One region of the Paraglaciecola sp. QJM3NY_14 genome, then DNA from elsewhere that is predicted to be linked to it. Evidence: predicted binding sites of a transcription regulator. Region 1 holds the regulator's gene; each other region holds the start of a gene.

The links. The regulator ArgR, encoded in region 1, controls arginine synthesis, uptake and breakdown. The targets are predictions, from matches to a motif close to ANTGAATANNTATTCANT.
Region 2: the regulator ArgR is predicted to act here: its motif matches at 1,903-1,920, upstream of gltA (citrate synthase).
Region 3: the regulator ArgR is predicted to act here: its motif matches at 1,543-1,560, upstream of argE (acetylornithine deacetylase).

Annotation. Positions count from the first base shown of each region.
Region 1 covers NZ_CM149664.1:625,924-629,209, forward strand. The annotation lists gene AC0VYA_RS02695 (TonB-dependent receptor) at 1-183, shown strand, start outside; gene AC0VYA_RS02700 (endonuclease/exonuclease/phosphatase family protein) at 253-1,428, shown strand; gene argR (transcriptional regulator ArgR) at 1,519-1,983, opposite strand; gene mdh (malate dehydrogenase) at 2,149-3,084, shown strand; gene AC0VYA_RS02715 (DUF2726 domain-containing protein) at 3,176-3,286, opposite strand, start outside.
Region 2 covers NZ_CM149664.1:2,109,679-2,112,964, forward strand. The annotation lists gene AC0VYA_RS08945 (phosphohexomutase domain-containing protein) at 1-410, shown strand, start outside; gene gltA (citrate synthase) at 503-1,783, opposite strand; gene sdhC (succinate dehydrogenase, cytochrome b556 subunit) at 2,196-2,570, shown strand; gene sdhD (succinate dehydrogenase, hydrophobic membrane anchor protein) at 2,564-2,911, shown strand; gene sdhA (succinate dehydrogenase flavoprotein subunit) at 2,912-3,286, shown strand, end outside.
Region 3 covers NZ_CM149664.1:1,108,607-1,111,892, forward strand. The annotation lists gene argB (acetylglutamate kinase) at 1-204, opposite strand, end outside; gene argC (N-acetyl-gamma-glutamyl-phosphate reductase) at 201-1,229, opposite strand; gene argE (acetylornithine deacetylase) at 1,570-2,715, shown strand; gene AC0VYA_RS04685 (Kelch repeat-containing protein) at 2,802-3,286, shown strand, end outside.

The sequences.
Region 1 (3,286 bases):
GATGGTCACTCGGCAACGGTGAGCTTAACCATGGATAACTTCACTAACTTCCTTAACGATGATTGGGGTATCTTGGAAGAAGTTTCTTTCAATACTGCGACAATAGGTAATTCATCTCCTCAAAGTCGCCAAGGTGATGCATCTTTGTGGGAAATGCGTATCGGTGTTAACTACAGATTCTAATCATTAAATGATTATGATTGAAAGCCGGCTCTTGTAGCCGGCTTTTTTATTGGTGTTAAGGATGTAAAAATGTACAAATTTCTGGGGTTATTGTTTTTATTTGCTGGAGTGTCTTTAGTGTCGGAAGCGAAAACAGTGCGGATAGCGACGTTTAATGTGAGTATGGAGGCGAGTAATTACTTACCTAAAGGAGTAACACCGACCGGCCAGGAGCTGTTTGAAAACTTGAAGAGCGGTGACAATCAACAGATCAAAAATATTGCTGAGATTATTCAGCGTGGGCGCCCTGATATTATCTTACTGAACGAGTTTGATTACACCTCAGATGATGACAAGGGTGTAAAGGCATTCATCAATCACTATTTGTCCGTCTCTCAGCTAGGCACCAAGAATATTGATTACCCTTATTACTACACCGCACCTGTGAATACGGGCGTTCCTTCTGGGGTCGACCTTAACCATAATGGAACGTCCACTGACAATGGTGGCGATACCTTTGCCTTTGGTTTGTATCCAGGGCAATACGGCATGGTTTTGCTCAGCCGTTTTCCCATTAAACGCGAGAAAATAAGAACGTTTCAGCACTTCTTGTGGAAGGATATGCCTAACGGGCTGCTTAACAGCGTAAAAACTGAAGGCGGCGTAGATTGGTACACGCCCCAAGCAAAATCCATATTTAGGTTGTCGTCTAAGTCCCATTGGGATGTACCCATCAGCATCGATGGTAAGCTAGTTCATGTTCTAGCAAGCCACCCCACACCGCCGGTTTTTGATGGCCCGGAAAACCGAAATGGAAAGCGAAACCACGATGAGATCCGTTTTTGGACTGATTACATATCGGGTGGTAAGGGCGCTGATTATATTTATGATGATAAACAGCAAAGGGGCGGACTAAGAAGTGAGCATTTTGTCGTCTTGGGTGACTTGAATGCCTCTGCTGAAGAAGGCGATGGTCACAAAGACGGCATTGGCTCATTGCTTAAAAATTCAAAGGTGAATAGCCACAATATTCCTATGAGTGCAGGCGGCGCAGTGCATAGCCCCGAAAACGCTCTGGGAGCTTCTCATACCGCTTTTTGGCGTATGCGGGCTGATTATGTTCTTCCTAGTAAGAAGCTGGGTGAGGTAAGCGCCAGTGGCGTATTTTGGCCAACATCTGACGAGGCTAGCTATCGATTGATCCAAAATCGCCAGGCATCATCCGATCATCGCTTGGTGTGGGTAGATGTAGACGTTACTGAGTAATAGCGCTCAACGGCGTTTTAAACGTTAGTGATGAGCCTGTACAGTCCTAGTGTGTGTACAGGCTCTAGTGTGTTCAGGCAACATGCCGCGTCATACATTTTCGAATAACGCTTCGACACGCATGCGGATTTCTTCAATTTGGTTGATATCAGACGGAGCAATAAAAATCGTATCGTCGCCCGCAATTGTGCCTAAAACGCCATCTTTTTGACTCAAGGAATCTAACAATCTAGCAATGAGCTGCGCTGCACCTGGACTTGTGCGGATGATGATCATCACATTGTTGTGGACTATATCTAACACTAATTGACGAAGCGGGCTGCGAGCCGTAGGCATGCCTAGCTCTGGAGGTAAACAATAGACCATGTCTCCTCTGGCGTTGCGCGTGCGCACTGCACCGAACTTACTGAGCATTCGGGATACTTTGGATTGACTGATATTGTCGAAGTTTTGCGTTTTCAACGCGTCGACAATATCCCCTTGAGAGCCAAAGTTTTCGGCCTTTAAGATATCCTTAAATGCCTTGATGAGTTCTTCTTGCTTATGAGTAGCCATATATTCCTCTATTTATAGTGGCTATTTTGCCTTAGTACTTGAACTTAAGCAATTTGCCCTCACATTCAAATTCGAACATTTTCAGCTCAGCATTTATTTGTTTTTTCGCGGGTCTTGCATTAGTGTTTCGTTCGCGAATTGATTAGCATTCCACAGGAGAGAATTATGAAAGTAGCGGTATTAGGTGCAGCTGGCGGTATAGGCCAAGCATTATCATTGTTGTTAAAAACTCAATTGCCAGCTGGTACAGAGCTAGCCCTTTACGACGTAGCCCCTGTCGTACCTGGCGTTGCGGTTGATTTAAGTCATATCCCTACTGACGTAAAAGTTGAAGGTTTCGGTAAAGACGACCTAGCTAAAGCGTTAACAGGCAGTGACATTGTTCTTATTCCTGCTGGTGTTCCACGTAAGCCGGGTATGGACCGTTCTGATTTGTTCAACATCAACGCTGGTATCGTTAGAAACCTAGTTGACAGTGTTGCGGACAATTGTCCAGAAGCTTGTTTATGCATCATAACTAACCCAGTTAACACCACAGTGGCAATTGCTGCAGAAGCGTTGAAAGCTAAGGGTGTTTACAACAAAAACAAATTGTTCGGTGTAACGACTCTTGACGTTATTCGTGCAGAAACGTTTGTGGGCAATTTACGTGACTTGAACCCTGCTAACGTGCATGTTCCTGTTATCGGTGGTCATTCTGGTACCACTATTCTTCCTCTGCTTTCTCAGGTGGAAGGTGTTGAATTTACTGATGAAGAAGTCGCTAGTTTGACGACTCGTATCCAAAATGCAGGTACAGAAGTGGTTGAAGCTAAGGCAGGCGGCGGATCAGCTACCTTATCAATGGGCCAAGCCGCTGCTCGTTTCTGTTTGTCGCTTGTATCTGCAATGCGCGGTGAAAATGTGGTTGAATACACCTATGTTGAAACCAACAGTGATGACGCACAATTCTTCTCACACCCAGTTCGTTTGGGCAAGAATGGCGTAGAAGAAATTCTACCTTACGGTGAGCTAAGTGACTTCGAGCAAAAAGCAAAAGAGTCTATGCTTGAAGGTTTACGTGGCGACATTAAACTAGGTGTTGAATTCGTTAATAACTAATTCATTTTCCTAGAATCAAAAAAAACCAGCAGATGCTGGTTTTTTTATATCTGCTATTCAGCAAATCAATACTGCACAGCGTCCTTTGAAGTTAAGCCGCCATAGGATCTTGTCCTAAGGGCTTCGTTGGGCGTGTGGCGATGTTAGGATCTTTAACTTGACCTGCAGTGCCTGCAACTAATGGGGTGTTTTTTGAGGCAAT
Region 2 (3,286 bases), 1.5 Mb from region 1:
CAGACGATGCAGTATATGGCGGAGAGATGAGTGCTCATCACTATTTCCGTGATTTCGCTTACTGTGACTCAGGTATGATCCCTTGGTTATTGGTCGCTGAACTACTGTGTTTACAAAATAAACCTTTATCAGAAATGGTCGCCCAACGGATTGCTGCGTTCCCATCATCAGGTGAAATTAATTCTACGTTAGAAAATCCAGATGCATCTATCGCGAAAATTTTGCAGGCTTACGAAAGTAAAGCGACTGTAGTGGATTACACCGATGGCATTGGTTTAGAGTTTGATAAATGGCGTTTTAATCTGCGTAAGTCTAATACGGAACCCGTTGTAAGACTTAATGTGGAGTCACGAGGTGACATACCACTTATGCAAGCTAAAACAAAAGAGTTATTAGACATATTGAAATAGCATTAAAAATAATAGGCAGTGACGACGTTATTGCCTAAAGCCACATAAAAAAATAGCGCCAATTGGCGCTATTTTTTATTCAATTATCAACATTATTTGTCGATTTTGTTGTATTTACGTTGTGCTTCGCCAGTGTATAGTTGACGAGGACGGCCGATTTTCTGACCTGGCTGGCTTAACATTTCATGCCAGTGAGATACCCAACCTACCGTTCTTGCTAAAGCAAAAATACAGGTAAACATATTCGTTGGAATACCAATTGCCTTAAGAATAATGCCAGAGTAAAAATCTACGTTCGGGAACAATTTTTTCTCAGCGAAGTATGGGTCGCTAAGGGCAATACGCTCTAGCTCCATGGCAACATTCAACAACGGATCGTCAATGTTTAATTCAGCCAATACTTCGTGACAGCTTTCACGCATAACGGTTGCACGAGGGTCAAAGTTTTTGTAAACACGATGACCAAAGCCCATTAAGCGGAAAGGATCGTTCTTATCTTTCGCGCGGTCGATAAATTCAGGAATGCGATCCACTGAACCAATTTCTTGCAACATGTTCAAGCAAGCTTCGTTGGCACCACCGTGAGCAGGGCCCCATAATGATGCAACACCAGCGGCAATACATGCATAAGGATTAGCGCCAGATGAACCCGCTAAACGTACGGTAGACGTAGACGCGTTTTGCTCATGGTCTGCGTGCAATGTAAAGATTCTGTCTACTGCGCGAGCTACCACAGGGCTAATTTTGTAATCTTCAGCCGGTACAGAGAACATCATATTTAAGAAGTTTTCAGCGTATGACAAATCGTTACGTGGATAGACAAATGGTTGACCAATATTGTACTTGTAACACATGGCGACCAAAGTCGGCATTTTAGCGACTAAACGATACGCACTGCGTAGTCGTTGATCTGCGTCTGAAATGTCTAAATCATCGTGATAGAACGAAGCCATTGCGCCAACTGTACCGCACAACATCGCCATAGGGTGGGCATCACGGCGGAATCCACGGAAGAAGTTATTAACCTGATCGTGAACCAAGGTATGACGCGTGATGGTGTCTTTAAATTCGCGATACTCTTCAGTCGTTGGCGTCTTGTCATGTAACAACATGTAACATACTTCAATGTAGTCAGCGTCGCGTGCTAAATCTTCAATTGAGTAGCCGCGATGGAGCAAAATACCTTTCGCGCCGTCTATGTATGTGATTGACGACTCACATGAGCCTGTCGCCATAAAGCCCGGATCGAAAGTGAAATAACCGCTGGCTCCCAACGTACGTACATCGATTACATCATGCCCTGCAGTACCAGATAGAATCGGAAGTTCGACCTCTACATCACCTGCTTTCAAAGTGGCTTTATTGTCTGCCATGTATTGCTCTCCTCAGAAATGTTCTGTTTGCGATAAACCGCATTTTATGATGATTATCGGGAAAAATTGGCGCTATTTGTACTCAGGTTGACGCCATAAGTCAATTTAAAACCATTTTCGCTTAATAATTATTCACCCTTATTCTACCCTGAATATTCATTCTAATTATGCATATAATTTATGCTTGATTATAAACCGTTAATAACGAACAACAATTGTATTTATTGGCGTCGCTGGATATACTCGTGCCTGTCGTCTAGCTCTTGTTAACATGAATAATAAAAGCAACAACTTGTTTACAATGTGGTAACAATCTAGGCGGTAGGACACATGTATCTTTAAGCGATTGGTAAGGTGCAACACATTACCAAACAATGACTAGACAACCTACGGGTAAAACAGGCATCAAAACGTGAAAAAGCAGAGACCAGTTAATTTACAATTAAACACAATCAGTTTTCCCCCTGCAGCTATAACTTCTATCCTTCATCGCATTACCGGCGTCGCAATGTTTTTTGCGTTGTTGTTTGTGATCTGGGCTTGGGCGGAATCTGTATCTTCTCCAGACGGTTTTGCATTTGTGCAAGAGCAGATGTCGGGAGTTATCGGTAAAATAATCGCTATCGGTACCATTTCAGCGCTCACCTACCACATTCTTGGCGGTCTGCGCCATTTAGTGATGGACATGGGTTACTGGGAAGAACTTGAGTCAGGGAATATTAGTGCGAAAATCGTTATCGGTTTATGGATTGTTCTGACTGTCGTTGTAGGAGTTTTATTATGCTAACTAACCAAGCTAACTTTAAGCGTGACGGCGTTCAGGATTACGTTACTGTGCGTGCCACTGCCATCATCATGACTGCGTTTACTTTATACATGCTGTGGTTTTTCCTTAGCACCCCAACAGTGACCTATGAGATCTGGCACGAGTTGTTTTCTTCTTTAGGCATGAAAGTATTCACTTTTGCAGCGTTAGTGTCTGTGATGCTGCACATTAGAATTGGTTTTTGGCAAGTGCTAACCGATTACGTCAAATCAACAGCCCTTCGCGCTGTTGTGCAATTTTTTATTAACCTAGTGGCGTTTGTCTATGTTGCTGTAGGTTTATTTGTTTTGTGGGGTCTATAAATGAGTATTCCAGTTCACGAGTTCGATGCGGTAGTAATTGGTGCCGGTGGTGCAGGCATGCGCGCAGCATTGCAGATTTCTGAATCAGGAAAATCTTGCGCATTACTATCTAAAGTATTTCCAACACGTTCACACACAGTATCTGCCCAAGGTGGTATTACGGTAGCACTGGGTAACTCCCACGAAGATAACTGGGAATGGCACATGTACGACACCGTAAAAGGGTCAGACTATATTGGCGATCAAGATGCCATTGAATACATGTGTAAAACAGGCCCTGAAGCCATTATCGAAATGGAAAACATGGGTTTGCCTTTTTCCCGTTTCGAAAACGGTAAAATTTACCAACGTCCTTTCGGCGGTCAATCTCAGAAC
Region 3 (3,286 bases), 480 kb from region 1:
CTCAGGCGGCGTGACGCGTAAACCATTCACTTTAGTACTGGTAAATTGCAGAGCTTGCAACAACTGCTCAACCATAGGGCCGCCGCCATGCACGAGTACGACTGGGCGACTTTGCTGAAGTTGCTTAATAACCGTCAGCAATTGTAACGCTTCGGCGGTGGCTTGCATGAAAGCGCCACCGACCTTTATGACTAACGGGTTCATGCTGACACCTCGTGCACTAAGCCAAGTTGTGATGCGAACCCAAAGCGAAGGTTGGCACATTGTACCGCTTGAGAGGCCGCGCCTTTCAGTAGGTTATCGATGGCACTGGTCACAACCAAGTAACCTTTTTGGGTATCAAGCTTCCAGAATAAATCGCAGTGGGGTGTGCCTACAACATCATCCAACTTGGGCCAAGTATCGCGAATACGCACGATGGGGTGGTTCTGATAGGCATGACTGAATGCGTTTGCAACGGCACCTGCGTCTACATCAGCGTTTACTTTGACGGTAATGGTTGCCAAAATTCCCCGTTTGAAATTACCCAGATGAGGAGTGAATATGACTTCACGACCTAAGTAGGCGCTGATCTCAGGTTGATGACGATGACCTAGTACACCATAAGCTTGCAGGCTAACTTCGCAGAAACTACTGCCCATGACCGCTTTACGACCAGCACCAGACACACCAGACACAGCATTAATAATAGGTAAATGACCATCAGCGATTAAGCCCGCTTCGTGTAAGGGCTTTAATGCACTCAGCGACGCTGTTGGGTAGCAACCTGGTACGGCAATAATATCAGCGCTTTTAATATCCTCTGCAAACCAATCGGCGAGACCGTAGACGGCTTGCTTTAAGCTGGCCGCTTGCTTATGAGTAAAACCATAGTAGTCCGCAAAAACCTGTTGGTCTTTGAGTCTAAACGCCCCTGATAAGTCAAACACTTTGGCTTTGCCCGATGATAATACTGGCATCCAATCATGACTTGCCTCATGGGGGGTCGCTAGAAAAATCACGTCCATTTCGTTTGCAAGCGAATGCAAAACGTCGTCGGTTAACGGGATCAGTGGCAAATTGATTTGCCCGAATAGATAACCGTGTACGTCTCCGAGCTTTTTATCAGCATCTTGGCTTTTGGCTGATACATATATGGCGTTTAGTTCAAAGCGTGGGTGGCGATGAATTAAAGAGGCTAATTCGGCACCGGTATATCCACTGGCGCCGACAATACAAGTTTTGATCATAAAACGTATATCTCTAATAGTCGTGTGACTTAATGTTACTAAATGAAGGTGACAAAAATAAAAAATCACCCAAGACCTTTAGCAAATACTAAAGGTCTGGGTGAGCTAAACGCTACAGACCTCGACTTATCGTCGATACAACATGCTGGCGAAGCTAGGCAGGGAATCGAATTGTGACGTTATTGAAATCATATGCGAAATTAAACCGAATTAAGATATTATGTCTAAATAATCTAGACCAAATATGTATTTGCAAAGTGGCTAAATCATGTTGGCGATAAGCATGCCATGTGTTATATATTTATGCAAATAAAATGAATAATTATTTAAAGGGAGGCTTATGCCGTCTTTGTCTTTTTTAGAACGTTATGCACATATCATCAATACTCCCTCTATTAGCGCCTTTAGTGCAGATTTAGACCAATCAAACCGCGCCATTATCGATCTGCTAGCAGGCTGGTTTAAAGACTACAATTTCCACATAAGTATTCAACAAGTGCCCAATGCGCGAAATAAGTACAACATGCTAGCTAAAATTGGCAGTGGTGAGGGGGGGCTACTACTATCCGGCCATTCGGATACTGTGCCCTTTGACGACAATAAATGGCAATTTGACCCTTTTAAAGCACAAGAAAACGATGGCAAGTTATACGGTTTAGGCACCTGTGACATGAAAGGTTTTTTTGCGTTCATCTTAGAAGCGATTCAAGACATTCCTCTAAAAGATTTAAAGAAGCCTTTGTATATTTTGGCTACTGCAGATGAAGAAACGTCCATGGCGGGAGCGCGGTTTTTTGTGGAGCAACAATTGATTAAGCCAGACATGGCGATCATCGGTGAGCCCACAGAGCTTAAGCCGATCTTTAAGCACAAAGGGCATATGGGGCATAGCCTGAATATTCAAGGTAAAGCAGGGCATTCAAGCGATCCAGCAAAAGGGGTCAATGCGATTGAGATCATGTACCAAGCCATAGGGAAACTTATCGCTCTAAAACAACAGTTGTCTGAAAATCATAGAGATGATGCCTTCAGCGTGCCAGAGGTGACTATGAATCTCGGGCATGTTCACGGGGGCGATGGGGAAAACCGTATTTGCGGACACTGCCAATTAAATTTTGATTTGCGCGCTATTCCCTCACTAAGTGACGAAGAAGCCATTGCCATGATTGACGAAGCACTTGCCCCGCTGATGCAAAAATATCCACAGCGCATAACTCGTGAGGCGATGTACGAAACAGCGCCAGCTTTTGGTTGTCGAAATGAGCAGGGTATTCTTGAATTGGCCAAAAAACTAACGGGCTTTGATCCTGTCAGTGCTAATTACGCCACCGAAGCGCCATTTATCAATCAATTAGGCTGCGACACCATTGTATTAGGCCCTGGCAGTATTGATCAGGCCCATCAACCAGATGAGTTCATCTCGTTGCATTATGTTGACCCAACCGTCACATTACTGCGTAACTTCATCAAGCAGGTCTGCTTTTAATGGCCGAGTTGATTCAGGACATGGCACAACGAGTTAATTCAGCAACGTCAGTAAGCCTTTTCGTAAAATCACTGGGGGCAGCGGTAATGATTTTATCGGCAAGTGCAATTGGGGTACAAAATGCTAACGCTGAATCCAAGATAAAGGGACGCTACCCAGCAATGCCTGAACCAGTTACCAACAATGCGGTGGTCAAAGTCGATACTGAAAATGGTCATTTTTTGTTATCTTTCATGGGGCTAGGAGCAGGTAAAACGCATGAAGATGTTCACAACAAGGTGTGGGCTCTAGAGCTTGCAGGTGAATCATTTACGCCAAGCAAAGCTTGGCAACAAAAATCACCCGTGCCGTCGAGTTTACCCCAGTCTGGTCGCTTAGCCAGTATTGCCGTTGGTGTAGGCGATATGGCACTTTTGTTTGGTGGTTACACCGTTGATGCTGCGCATAATGAAGTGTCAAGCCCAGACAACTTTCGCTATGACGTTGTTACGGATACCTACTACCCCATAGCTCAGACGCCAGTGCCCGTGGACGATGCAGTCGCACTCGTTTTTCAGCAACGTTACGTATA